3 regions of the Lysinibacillus sp. Ag94 genome follow, and region 3 is predicted to be linked to each of the others. Evidence: riboswitches for the same ligand, from Rfam matches in the RefSeq annotation. Region 3 holds a riboswitch; each other region holds the start of a gene.
What was found. Region 3 has a riboswitch for lysine ahead of MY533_RS10455 (transporter substrate-binding domain-containing protein). Riboswitches for the same ligand answer to the same signal wherever they lie in the genome.

Region 1 (4,850 bases), 1.2 Mb from region 3:
TAGTAATGAATGTTGTTTTATTTCTTGAATGTTTGCATTAACATTTTGCTCAACCGCAAGCATCTCCTCTGTATTTGACGACATTTCTTCACTCATTGCTGAAATATCCCCTACACTCGTAGAGACATTTTGAACCTTTAAAGCCGTTTGAAAATTAATTAACTCCATATGCGCTAGTACAAAATCTAAAACCGCATTTTTCACATCAATGCTTTCCTGCTCAAGTTCCAATTCCAGAATTCGCTTTTTTAATATTTGTATTTCTAAATCGTTGTGCATCTCAACACTTTCATCCATTGGCTTTTGAAATAAACCGAATAACCCCATACAAACTTCCACCTTCCCCTTGGTAAAACATGTCACATTTTATTATATAACAATAGAATTGGATAAAATATTAAATTGATGTGAACAAAAAAAGATGTGCATTTTACTGGAGGGCACTGAAAAACTTACGTTTTCATAAAAGCGAACCTTTCTCAGATAAAAATAAGGCATTTCTTGTTCAATTTTGAACAGGAAGTGCCTTATTTCTGTCTCTATTCCTTATTTATTTTCGTTTAATAGCTTTAATATCCGTTTTAAATTGACAGCGAATATCGTTGTAGCACCTTGAATTTCCATGCCAAATAGACCCGCAGTCGCTATTCTTCGCTTCTACTTTGTAGCGATTTGCGGCTAATTGCTTAAATGCTTCCGTATTTTGAAATGCCTCTTGTTCGGCATGTGTATCCGACTTCATTGTGACAGAATATGTTTTACTTTTTACGCCTTCTTTATAACAGCCATCTCTCATTGGACATACTTTGCATTTTTCAATGTCAAAATAAAATGTCTGACTTTGACTCATACTCGTTCCTTTTTTACCCGTACGTGCTTTTCTTGTCGCGAGATGACCGGCCTTACAAACAAACATTACAGCGTCTTTATTAAACTCAAACTTGTCTTCTTCTTTTCGTGGTCCTTGTGTAAGAATAGGATTCAACTTTGCCACAAGCACGCGATATGTGTCTTATACCCGAAGAAAAAAGATGTACTTAAACATACGAATTGGAGGAATGGCATTACGTCCATTGTCTAAACAATATTTTGTTTTTAACTCTTCTAAAATGAATGAAAAATCAACAAGTTCATTGATTTGATGAAGTATATTATCTTTTGGCACAACAATATCGTAGATCGCCATATATGGACTTAAATGAAGGGTTTCTTGATTTGAAATCATCGGGGGCACCACCTGCACATTTTTATTATAAAGGAAAGCGTGACTAAAATAATAGTGTGATACATTGCGTTGTTTGGAGAAGCATCGCTCGACTCCTGCGGGAAAGCGACACAGACGAGACCCCGCACGAAGCGAAGCGTAAGAGGAGGCTCGGCGCTCGCCCGCGGAAAGCGAGCGGAATGCTTCGGAAAACAACTGCCAAATGAAAAAAGCGAGGTATTCAACGATTTACTCGTTAAATACCTCGCGATGTGAGAAGATATAGACTTTTTCAGTGCCCTCATTTTACTGGCACATCTTTTTCAACATTATATGTAAAGCGCTTGTTCTACAATCTCTATCCGTCGCTTTGGCTGCTCTATCCACGCCGCTTAAAAGTGACTAGCTCCCCTGAGAGATTTCTGTACCTGTCGCTACGCTTTCGGTACAAAAGACACTTCCTGAAATAAATTAAATTCATCATGTAATGCATTTGCTGCACGAATCATTTCGTCCTGAGGTACAACAACAGACACTTTTATTTCAGAAGTACTTACCATTTTTACAGGGATATTTTCACGACGTAGACGATCAAACATCCTTGCAGCCACCCCTGGGTTAGATGCCATCCCCGAGCCAATAATAGAAACCTTTGCTAAGCCAATTTCAAAATCAGCAAAACTAAACCCTAGTGATAATTTACTATCTTCTAGAACACGTAATGCTTCAGCGAACTCCTCTTTTAAAATAGTAAAAGATACCATCGGCTTTAAACCATCAATTATTGCTTGTACGATTATATCGACGTTTATGCGATTTTCTGCAAGTATTGTGAACATATTTGCTAACGAAGCATTAGAATAAGCATCATAACCAACTGTTAAGCGAATAACGTCTGACTCGTAGGCAACACCTCGTACAATTAAATTTTTTTCCATTTCAACTTCCTCCTTCAATACAGTACCTACAGTATCTATTTCTCCCGAGCGAATGATAACTGGGATTTGAAATTTCTTTGCTAACTCTACAGCTCGCGGGTGTAAAACTTGTGACCCTAAGTTTGATAGCTCTAGCATTTCATCATAGGAAATTTCTTTTAGTTTTTGTGCCCCAGCAACATGATTTGGATCAGCTGTATAGATGCCGTCCACATTCGTGTAAATATCTACCCGCTCCGCCTTCAATTTTGCTGCAATTGCTACAGCCGACGTTTCCGCACCACCTTTACCTAACGTCGTAATATTCCGTGAATTATCGATACCTTGTTCCCCAGCAACGATAACGATTTTCCCCTGTGCAAAATGCTCTTCAATTCGACTAACATTCATTTCCTCAATACGGGCATTGCTATACATAGCATCGGTTTCAATGCCTGCCTGCCAGCCCGTTAATGACACGGCATCATATCCTTTCTCCTGTATAGCAATTGCCACTAATGTACTTGTAAGTTGTGAGCTTGTTGAAAATAGTGCGTCTAGTTCACGCTTAGATGCATGGTCTGACAAATCACGAGCCATCTTTGCTAATTCTTTAGCCATTCCCCTCATAGCTGAAGTGACAACGACAACATCAAAACCTCTTTCCCTTTCTGCAATCACCTTTTTCGCAACATTTTGAATGCACTCTGTTGATGCGAATGCAGCACCACCAAATTTCATCACAACTCTCGCCATTTTTATCATTCTCCTTCGTATTCAATCATTTCGCTGATTAAAAGCAGCGATACTTTTGCAATTTTAATAACATGACAAAAGCAAACGCCTAACAGCCTTGAAAAAATGTTGTTTCGAGAAAATCTAAAAAGGCAGCTTCTCACATAACGTGAAAGCTGCCTATAACATGTACAATAAAGTAACTTGCGCATGTGTGATAGCCCTCCGAAACGTTTAGAATCGACAGTCTTACATCTCTTAAATGTAAAACCAGCGCAGCATCGGAAACAACGATGCTCCACTTCGGCAAGTTCCCCTTTCATACATTTTCACCGGACTTGTTCGTCCTCGAATGTACTACTCTTGAACCTTGCACCTCTATCATCACTAAATAGTGATCGTATTTAATTTGAACCTTAGTGAAGAAATTCCCATTTTAATAAATAGAAACTACTAAAAAACATTGCTATATTAAAAAGCTATGTTATATACAACCTTAGCATACGCCTAATCCTTTGACAATGGATCTTATTGAATATCAATTTTGCCTTGGCGTAATTAAGTTCGGAGGCTTTTGGCCAATAGCTATTTTTTGCACGAAAGCGCAGCGGCAGCGCAACAGCAAGATGTTGGTCACTCAGTCGTTGCCACAGTACGTGGAGTTTTTAGACTGTAGATGTTTATACACCCATTGAAAAGGAATTCTATCTACATTCATCCCACCACCTTTAGAGGTGAGAGTCTTCTACTGGATGAAAATAATCATAAATATTGCTAGCCAGATTAGCAGGCATCCCTGCTTCCTGTAAGGCTTGCACATTTGCCTCGCGAATCTTTTTGACAGAGCCAAAATGCTTGAGTAATTGTTGTTTTCGCTTCGGACCAATGCCCTCTATATTATCGAGGACAGATTGTATTGCATGTTTCTCATGCTGTTGTCGTAAGAAGGTAATAGCAAAACGGTGTACTTCGTCCTGGATTCGCTGTAGTAAGTAGAATCCATCGCTTGTTCGCTTTAACGCAATTACTTCAGCTGGATCACCAAATAGAAGCTGTGACGTATTATGCTTTTCATCTTTTGCTAATCCGGCAATTGGAATAACAAGGCCGAGTTCATCCTCTAATACTTCTCGCGCGACTTCCATTTGCCCCTTGCCGCCATCTATTAGTACTAAATCCGGTAAAGGTAGACCCTCTTTTAATACGCGTGTGTATCGACGGCGAATTACTTCTTGCATCGCCCCGTAATCATCATGCTTGGCTGCTGTCCGTGTTTTGTATTTTCGATACTCCTTCTTTGCAGGTTTTCCATCGATAAAGACAACCATTGCAGATACAGCATCTGTCCCATGCATATGACTATTATCGAAAGCCTCAATCCGTAAAGGTGCAGAAATGCCCATAGCTTCACCGAGCGCCTCACATGCTCCTATTGTGCGTTCTTCTTGACGTTCAATAAGCTGGAACTTCGCCGCTACCGCAATTTCAGCATTTTTTGTCGCTAACTCAACTAGCTCTTTTTTTTGCCCTCGTTTTGGTGTTAGTACCTTAACTTCTAGTAATTCCGTTAAAATTTCTGCATCAATGGTTTGTGGGATAAAAATCTCCTTAGGTTTAATGTGCTCTAGCTTGTCGTAAAATCGTCCAACGAATGTCAAAAATTCCTCTTCTGCCTCTTGATAGATCGGGAAAATCGAGACATCTCGCTCAATGAGCTTCCCTTGACGAACAAAGAAAACTTGAACACACATCCAGCCCTTCTCGACGGCATAGCCAAATACATCGCGATTCGTTGTATCACTCGATACGATTTTTTGCTTTTGCATGACTGTATCAATATGTGCAATTTGATCACGAAATTCCTTTGCACGCTCAAACTCTAAATTTTCTGCGGCTGCTAGCATTTTTACCTCTAGCTCCTTTTTGACTTCCTCAACCCCACCATTTAAAAACTTTGTCATATCCTCAATCATATTGTGGTAAATTTCTGCATC
Region 2 (4,850 bases), 2.1 Mb from region 3:
CGACTTTTAAATCACAATGCTCTAATGGAAGCATTTTTGTTTTATGCTTAATTTTATAGCCAAACCATAACAGTAAGAACAGTGGAATACCGATATATGAGACAAGGACTCCGTACCAATCTATTGTTTCACCCATAAAGGCATTGTAGTTTTGTCCAATAACAACAATCATACAAACCGTAAAGGCAAATAGCGGGCCGAATGGGAATAGCCTTGCTTTATACGGCAATAATTTCGGATCTAAGCCTTGTACCTCGAATGCTCGACGGAAACGATAATGGCTAAATGCAATACCTAACCAGGCAATAAAGCCAGACATCCCTGAGGCATTTAGAAGCCATATATAGACTACACCATCACCAAAGAATGAAGCTAAAAATGCTAGGCAGCCTATAGCTAAAGTTGCCAGTAATGCGTAAATCGGGATACCTCGACGGCTTAGTTTAGTGAAAATTTTCGGTGCATGTCCATCTACCGCTAATTGCCAAAGCATACGTGACGATGCGTAAAGCCCTGAATTCCCTGCTGACAGCATTGCCGTTAAAATGATTGCATTCATCAATGATGCAGCAAAGGCAACTCCTAAACGATCGAACACCAGTGTAAATGGTGAAACAGCGATATCTTCTGATAATAAACGTGCGTCTGTAAAGGGAATCAGCATCCCAATTGCAGCAATCGCTAAAATATAGAATAAAAGAATTCGCCAGAAAACAGACTTAACGGCTTTCGGAATATTTTTACCAGGGTCATCCGTTTCACCTGCTGTTATTCCAAGTAACTCTGTCCCTTGGAACGAGAATCCCGCAGCCAAGAAAATACCAAATGTAGCAAGGAGACCTCCGTGGAATGGTCCATCACTAATGAAGAAATTCGTAAAGCCTACAGGAGCTTGTCCTCCTAAAATACCAAAAATCATTAAAAAACTGATGATAATAAAAATGATTACTGTGACAACCTTTATCATCGCAAACCAATATTCACTCTCACCATAGCTTTTTACCGATAATAGATTGAACGTTAAAACTACAGCAATAAATAAAACAGTCCAAAGTGCTGATGAGCTATCTGGGAACCAATATTTCATAATTAATGAGACGGCAGAAATTTCTGCTGCGATTGTAATTGCCCAGTTGTACCAATAGTTCCAACCAAGTGCAAAACCTAAAGCTGGATCTACAAATTTTGTAGCATACGTACTAAAAGAGCCTGATGATGGCATATAAGCTGCCATTTCTCCTAAGCTCGTCATTAAAAAATACACCATGATACCGATTAATGCATAAGCGAGTAGTGCACCGCCAGGGCCTGCTTGCGCAATGGCACCACCACTAGCTAAAAACAGCCCTGTACCGATTGTACCGCCTAATGAAATCATTGTAATATGACGGCTTTTTAATTCTTTTTTCAGCTTCGGTGCTTTATGACCGAGCTGATTGACTTTTATTTCACTCACGATATAGCTTCCTTCCTTTTTAAGAGGCAAAAAAATGCCATCACATGAACGTTGCTGTGATGGCTAAGTAAATCCTCTGTTCCTTCAAAATGATAGCTCAACACGTTGTTCAAACGTGACAGTTCTGTTCCTTTCGGAGACAGCCCCAGCATGAGGTTTTCAAGTCCCCTCACACTTCGGCAGTATTTCCTTTCAGCTAATTTCTCTAATGCTTGTCATTTCCATTAACATACTCTTAAATACCGCGACCTCTACCTCAATACAAACATGAGGCATTAAATATTAAATTTATGATGGGTATTAGTTTAACATACGACCTATGGCATTTCAATAACCTGATTAATATTCTATTTTTTGCGAATTTTCCACTATTTTTATTTGTGTGATAAAGTGGTATAGTGATTCAATCAGAATTGTTCTATCAAGGGGGGGATTTATTTGACTACTCATGAACATACCGATACTTATCCTAGCAGAAAAATTAATTGGAAAGGCACAACCTTATTACTCGTTATCGGCGTAATTTGTATTGCCTCGACATTACGGATGCCGCTAACAGTTGTTGGACCAATTATTTCCTTTATTCGCGAAGACCTCGGCATATCCAATATACTAGCAGGCTTTCTAACAACGATCCCATTGCTAGCATTTGCAATCATTTCACCATTCGCACCAGTTGTCGCACGTAAAGTTGGACTAGAATTAACATTATTGTTATCAACTGTTCTTTTAGGAGGAGGAATTGTACTACGCTCCGTTGGCACAACTAGTTTACTCGTATTTGGTACGATGCTAATTGGTATAGCCATTTCATTCGGTAATGTACTAATTCCAGGATTACTTAAATTAAAATTTCCCTATCACGTAGGTTTACTTATGGCATTTTTCACAATGTCGATGAATTTAACGGCTGGACTCGGTGCTGGCATTAGCTATCCTGTTGCCAATTCATCACTTGGTTGGCAAGGCGCACTGGCAATCTCACTTGTTCTTGTGGTGTTAACCATTGTAATTTGGATTCCACAGTTGCAATTTAATAAGCCTGAACCGACTGTTAAGACTACGAAAGAACGTACACCATTATGGAAATCACCTGTTACTTGGGCAGTAGCGGGAGCTATGGGATTTCAGTCATTATTATTCTATACAACTGCCGCTTGGATTCCTGAAATTTATATATCACAAGGATTAGCTGCAGATCGTGCGGGCTGGATGTTTTCCATCATGCAATTTTCACAAGTTCCAATGGCATTAGCTGTGCCTATTATCGCTAGTAAAATGACATCTCAACGTCCTCTCGTTTTAATGTTTACGCTATTTTACTTAATTGGCTTTATCGGAGTAGTCATGGAATGGACAAGCCTTGCTGTACTGTGGATGGTACTACTAGGATTAGCCGGAGGTGCATCATTTGCATTAGCGATGATGTTCTTTACATTACGTACCCGTACAGCTTTTGAGGCAGCCGATTTATCAGGATTTGCACAATCATTAGGATATTTATTAGCCGCAATCGGTCCAATCTTATTTGGTTATTTACATGATTTATTCGGTGGCTGGAATACCGCTGGTTGGTTATTTGTTGTCGTTGTATTGATACTCTTCATATGTTCATTTAAGGCTTCTAAAAATGAATATGTAAATTAAAAATGGCACCTCATGATCTATGCCTAGGTATAATCATGAGGTGCTTTGTACTTGCACAAAAGCCTGAGTTCCTCTATTACAGTCGATGTTTAGACAGTAAAGGAAGTTAAAGTGAGCTGCCTTTCTCTACTAATAAGGTGGTTTCTGATAAAAATAGTTCGGTGTATTATAAACATTAACATAAGGCTTATGAAAAATATGGGTCGTAGCTGGTGAAAGAGGTGGAATCAACCACGTCCAATTGCCTGTAACTTCACGATTCGCTGCTGCTTCTGTTTCCTCAAACAATTTAAATTGCTGTGCAGCTGTATGATGATCTACTATGCTGACACCGTCTTCTTTAAAGGAATGTAGAACGGCTATATTCAGCTCAACTAATGCACGATCACGCCATAAAGAAGCCTGTTTCGTTGTATCAAGGTTAAAAATTTCTGCTATAGCAGGCAGCATATTATAACGCTCATGATCTGCTAAATTACGTGCCCCTATTTCGGTACCCATATACCAACCATTGAATGGGGCCGCCTCAAAATCAATACCTGCCATTTGGAAGCGCATACTCGAAATAATCGGCACTGCATACCACTTTAATCCTAGCTTCGCTACTTGAGAGGATTCTGGATGACGAATTGGTACCTCTAGTACATACTCGTCAGGGATCGTAAACACTTGTGGCTCCCTTCCATCCACCTGTACAACAAGTGGAAGCACATCGAATGCTGTTCTCTTTCCCTGCCAGCCAAGTGACTCACATACTTTTGTAAACTCAACAGAATGCAGATCACCAATGATTCCAGATTCCGTTTCATAGCCAGCATAACGGATTAGTTGATGATTCCATATACGAACTCGCCCCGGTGCAAAAACCGTTATTGTTGGACGAATCTTTCCACCATTTGTTGCATATTGAATATGTTTAAGCAATGCGTTGAAGATATCCTCCTCATTTGAAATATCGCGGGCATCTACAACATGCAGTGATTGCCAAAACAGTCGGCCAATGCACTTATTACTATTGCGCCAAGCAACTCGAGCACCAAAGATTAATTCTTCCGTTGTCGGTATATATTCTCCTGCCGTTTTAATTTGCTGTAATTTATTTTTAAGCCATGTTATAGACTCATTTTGCTCCACTTGATAAAGTTCTAAAAACCGCTGTACTTCTTGTAAATTCATATCGAATTCCTCCATCTACCCTCATATTAGAGGAATGGAACTATTATCACCACGAAAAAATCTGCCAGAAAACATACATATTTTATATATGAAATACTTTGTTCAATATTTTATATCATTTCTCTTTAATCTTTCTAAAACTATAATTATTTATGGATAATGGTGCTCATTTTTGGTAGTCATTAGGTGAATTTACAGAGGAAAAACTATTGAGAGATGGATTTGTTATTATAACGTTTTTACGCCTAAGTAAGTAATACACGAGATGCATTAGGGCACATTTACATACCCTTTGCAGTATTTAGGTATAGACGTTATTATGTGGGCCTTTCCTTAACGCTTGGTGATCTTTGTTTGTCAGTATAGTTGGCATAAAAAAAGCATGTCACACTAATGTGCAACATGCTTGATGACCCGTACGGGATTCGAACCCGTGTTACCGCCGTGAAAGGGCGGTGTCTTAACCACTTGACCAACGGGCCGTGGCTCCGAAGGCAGGACTCGAACCTGCGACAACCTGATTAACAGTCAGGTGCTACTACCAACTGAGCTACTTCGGAATAATGGTGGG
Region 3 (4,850 bases):
TATGGAACGTTACTTACAAATGTCAGCTGAAAATAACTGGTTCGTAGCGAACTGTTCAAACGCAGGTAACTATTACCACTTATTACGTCGTCAAGCAGCATTATTAGGAACTGAAGGTGTTCGTCCACTTGTAGTTGTTTCACCTAAGTACTTACTTCGTCACCCATTAGCTGCAGCAAATGCTGAGCAATTAGCAAATGGTTCATTCCAAGAAGTAATTGAACAACCAGGCCTAGGTTCAAAAACTGAAGCTGTAGAACGCATTGTATTAGGTTCAGGTAAAGTAATGATCGATATTGCAGACCGTATTAAAGATGGTGAAGGCTTCGATCACTTACACATTGTTCGTGTAGAACAACTTTACCCATTCCCAAAAGAGCAAGTTGCTGGTATTATTGCTAAGTATCCAAATGTAAAAGAAGTTGTTTGGGTACAAGAAGAACCAAAAAACCAAGGTTCATGGAATTATGCATTAGAAACATTACATGAACTTTCAGAAGGTAAAAAGCTTCGTTATGTAGGACGTCCTGCAATGAGCTCTACTTCTGAAGGTGATGCAGATTCTCATAAAGCAGCTCAAGCCGCAGTTGTAGAAGAAGCAGTTGCTGAGCCTGTAAAGGTTAAATAATAATCACATATTAATTTTTGAGAGCCGGGCTACTTGCTAAGGCAGTAGCCCTTTTATGTGCACAATGCACGTTAATTAAAGGAGGAAATGAAAGTGGCTGAAATTAAAGTCCCTGAATTAGCAGAATCGATTACAGAAGGTAGTATCGCACAATGGGTAAAAAAAGTGGGCGATCGCGTTGAAAAAGGTGAATTCATCGTTGAACTTGAAACAGACAAAGTAAACGCTGAAATCATTTCTGAAGAAGCGGGAGTTTTAACTCAAATTTTAGCTGAAGAAGGCGATACTGTACTTGTTGGTCAAGTTATCGCAGTAGTAGAAGCTGGCGAAGGTGCAGCACCTGCTCCAGCGGCACCAGTTGCAGCAGCTCCAGCTCCAGCAGCGCCACAAGCGGCACCTGCTCCTGTTGTAGCAGCACCAGTTGTAGAAGAAACTACTGGTGAGCGTGTAATCGCATCTCCTGCAGCTCGTAAACTAGCGCGCGAAAAAGGTATTGACCTTGCTGCTGTATCTCCAGTAGATCCACAAGGCCGTGTACGTGTACAAGACGTAGCAGCTCATGGTACAGCTCCAGTAGCAGCACCACAAGCAGCTCCAGCAGCACCTAAAGCAGTTGCAGCTGTAGATGAATCACGTGTAACAATTGAAAAAATGAGCCGTCGTCGCCAAACAATTGCAAAACGCTTACTTGAAGTAAAACAATCTACAGCAATGTTAACTACATTCAACGAAGTAGATATGACAAACGTTATGGCTTTACGCTCTCGTAAAAAAGACCAATTCTTTGAGTCAACTGGCTCTAAACTTGGTTTCATGTCATTCTTCACAAAAGCTGTAGTTGCAGCACTTAAAAAATACCCATATGTTAACGCACAAATCGTTGGTGATGAAATTCACTTAAACAACTTCTTTGATATCGGTGTAGCTGTATCAACAGAAGAAGGTTTAGTAGTACCAGTTGTACGTGACGCTGACCGCAAAAACTTTGCTGAAATTGAAGATTCAATTGCAGACCTAGCGAAAAAAGCACGCGATAAAAAATTAGGTTTAGCAGATCTTCAAGGTGGCTCATTCACTATTACAAATGGTGGCGTATTCGGTTCATTAATGTCTACACCTATCATGAATGGTACACAAGCTGGTATCCTTGGTATGCATACTATCAAAAAACGTCCAGTTGAAGTGAATGGTGAAGTAGAAATTCGCCCAATGATGTACTTAGCCCTTTCTTATGACCACCGTATTATCGATGGTAAAGATTCTGTAGGCTTCCTTAAAACTGTTAAAGAACTACTTGAAAACCCAGAAGATTTATTATTAAATTCTTAATTCCTGAGTTTGTTAAACCCTGCGAACATTGTTTCGCAGGGTTTTTTTCTTTTTATGAAACATATAAAGAATTACTGGATAGAGGAGCTAGAGCAACGGATAGGAATTGAAGTGACGGAAAGAAAAGCTAGAGCGACGGATGAAAGAGCCGGAACGACGGATAAAGCAGTCGAAGCGACGGATACAAAAGCCAGAGCTACGGATAGGAATTGAAGCGACGGATGAAAGAGGCGAGAGGACGGATAAAGCAGCCGAAGTGGCGACCAATCATTTTCAACTTTGCAAAAGTGTATATAAGGCTTTAAAATAAAAAAACTAATATTGTAATTAGTCAGAAAAGTAATGAAATTATCTTGACGAATTAGTTTGTTTTATAGTAGTATCTTATTATCAATTAAATATACAAACCTCACATTTATCCTATTGTGAGGTAGAGGCGCGGTATTTATTAGTTCATTGTTGAGTATAAGCAAGCGAAGACGCAATGGAGAAGGAACTATCGCCGAAGTGTAAAAGGAGCTCGTACTTTTATGCTGGGTCTGCAGTGAATAAGTGCAGGACTGTCCTAGTGAATTATTTTCCAGGTTTACTAGGTTGTGCTATCTCGAATGATGGAATTATAGTGAGGATTTGGGCAACTGTTAAAAAAAGTAAGACCTAAGTTCAGTACTTAGGTCTTTTTTGGTACAGTTGTCTTATTTTTTTATAGAAAAGGGGAATGTTTCATGAAAAGAAGATTATTGGTATTAATGTTGACCTTAATGACTGCAATTTTACTAGCTGCTTGTGGTGCTAGTGATAAGAAGGAGAAGACATCGTCTAGTAATGGCAGTGCAAGTACTGAAACGGAAGAAGGTGGCGGCCAATTCCGTATTGGCATGGAGGCTGGCTATGCTCCGTTTAACTGGACGCAGCAAGGTGATGCAAATGGCGCAGTAAAAATTGCCGATAATGCAGAATATGCAGGCGGTTATGACGTGCAAATGGCGAAAAAAATAGCTGAAGGCTTAGGAAAAGAATTAGTTATCGTAAAATTGGAATGGGATGGCTTAGTACCGGCTCTACAATCAAATAAAATCGATGCAATCATTGCGGGTATGTCACCAACTGAAAAACGTAAGCAAACTATCGATTTCACAGAAAACTACTATACATCTGATTTTGTTATGGTCATTAAAAAAGGTAGTAAATATGAAAAAGCAACATCTATCCAAGATTTCTCTGGAGCGAAAATCACATCACAATTAAATACATCTAACTACACTGTTATTGATCAAATCAAAGATGTAAAAAAACAAACAGCAATGGATAGCTTCCCAGCAATGCGTGTAGCATTAGAAGCTGGAAAAATTGACGGTTATGTAGCAGAACGTCCAGAAGGTATTTCCGCTGCTGCTGCAAACGATAAATTCACGTATGTAAAGTTTGAAAAAGGTTTCGATACAGATGTTTCTAATACATCTATTGCAGTTGGTGTACGTAAAGGTGATGCAGATCTTGAAAAAATCAATGAAATCTTAAAGGGTATTTCAGAAGATGATCGCCAAAAAATTATGGAAGAAGCAATTGACCAACAACCAGCAGCACAATAACATGATTGCACGGGCTAGTTGCTAGTCCGTGCAATATCATTACATTAAATTGAAGAATAATAATGTCTTAGCTAAAAGTTTCATAAGATAAAAGAAACGAAAGGCCCAATGAAAATGGTAGATAGCTAAGACGTTTGTAACGAAAAAGCAACACGACGTTGTTAGGAGGTACATCATGAGTCTAGAATGGATTATTTCTATTGTTGAGAACAACTGGCAAATGTTTTTACGAGGTGCGTATTATACATTACTTATTTCAATTAGTAGTACAATTATTGGTGCACTTATCGGATTTTTCATCGGAATTATGCATACCATCAAAGTTCGTAAAAAGGGTGTAAAATTTTATAGCTTAAAACTCATTAATTTTATACTAACGTGCTATGTCGAATTCTTCCGTGGTACACCAATGATTGTACAAGCAATGGTTGTATTTTTCGGATTAGATATAGCATTTGGCATTGATATGCACTTTATTACGGCAGGTATTTTAGTTGTGTCATTAAATACAGGCGCTTATATGGCAGAAATCGTGCGTGGTGGTATTGTTTCAATTGATCAAGGGCAGTACGAGGCTGCATCGGCAATTGGTATGAATCATGTTCAAATTATGCTACATGTTGTATTACCACAAGTTGCCCGAAATATATTGCCTGCAACAGGTAACCAATTAATTATGAACATTAAAGATACTGCAGTTTTAAACGTTATTGGGGTAACGGAATTATTTTTCCAAACAAAGTCGATTGCAGGTAATAACTTCCGCTATTTTGAATCCTTCTTTATAGCGAGTGTTCTTTATTTAATCATGACATTCACAGCATCAAGAATATTACTGTATATTGAAAAACGTCTAGATGGACCAGATGCATACAGAAAAGAACAGAAAGAAGCGATATAGGGGGACGAACAGATGACAGTTATTAAAATAGAGCATTTAAGTAAATCATTTGGACGTAACCAAGTGTTAAAGGATGTTAATTTCCAAGTAGAAAAGGGTGAGGTTGTCTGCTTAATCGGTTCTTCCGGTTCTGGTAAATCAACACTACTACGCTGCATTAATTTACTGGAAACACCAAGTGGCGGTCAAATTATTTATAAAGGTGAAAATATTTTAGACGAAAAGCATAATATCCAAGAATACCGTACACATTTAGGTATGGTATTCCAGCAATTTAACTTATTTAACAACCATAATGTGCTTCAAAATTGTACAGTTGGTCAAATGAAAGTATTAAAGCGTTCAAAGGTAGAAGCAGAGGAAATTGCTTTAAAATATTTGCAAATTGTTGGTATGGATC

Region 1: another riboswitch for lysine. It lies ahead of MY533_RS16175 (aspartate kinase); the one in region 3 lies ahead of MY533_RS10455 (transporter substrate-binding domain-containing protein).
Region 2: another riboswitch for lysine. It lies ahead of MY533_RS01005 (amino acid permease); the one in region 3 lies ahead of MY533_RS10455 (transporter substrate-binding domain-containing protein).

Annotation. Positions count from the first base shown of each region.
Region 1 covers NZ_CP096780.1:3,484,354-3,489,203, forward strand. Annotated here, with positions in the region: gene MY533_RS22245 (methyl-accepting chemotaxis protein) at 1-327, opposite strand, end outside; partial or broken gene MY533_RS16170 (transposase) at 547-997, opposite strand; gene MY533_RS22380 (transposase) at 1,013-1,225, opposite strand; gene MY533_RS16175 (aspartate kinase) at 1,639-2,877, opposite strand; lysine riboswitch at 3,067-3,245, opposite strand; gene uvrC (excinuclease ABC subunit UvrC) at 3,585-4,850, opposite strand, start outside.
Region 2 covers NZ_CP096780.1:201,575-206,424, reverse strand. Annotated here, with positions in the region: gene MY533_RS01005 (amino acid permease) at 1-1,456, opposite strand, end outside; lysine riboswitch at 1,542-1,718, opposite strand; gene MY533_RS01000 (CynX/NimT family MFS transporter) at 1,895-3,103, shown strand; gene MY533_RS00995 (nitric oxide synthase oxygenase) at 3,233-4,279, opposite strand; tRNA gene MY533_RS00990 (tRNA-Glu) at 4,690-4,761, opposite strand; tRNA gene MY533_RS00985 (tRNA-Asn) at 4,763-4,839, opposite strand; tRNA gene MY533_RS00980 (tRNA-Ile) at 4,844-4,850, opposite strand, start outside.
Region 3 covers NZ_CP096780.1:2,259,891-2,264,740, forward strand. Annotated here, with positions in the region: gene MY533_RS10440 (2-oxoglutarate dehydrogenase E1 component) at 1-628, shown strand, start outside; gene odhB (2-oxoglutarate dehydrogenase complex dihydrolipoyllysine-residue succinyltransferase) at 722-1,957, shown strand; gene MY533_RS10450 (hypothetical protein) at 2,012-2,170, shown strand; lysine riboswitch at 2,381-2,567, shown strand; gene MY533_RS10455 (transporter substrate-binding domain-containing protein) at 2,683-3,549, shown strand; gene MY533_RS10460 (amino acid ABC transporter permease) at 3,725-4,450, shown strand; gene MY533_RS10465 (amino acid ABC transporter ATP-binding protein) at 4,463-4,850, shown strand, end outside.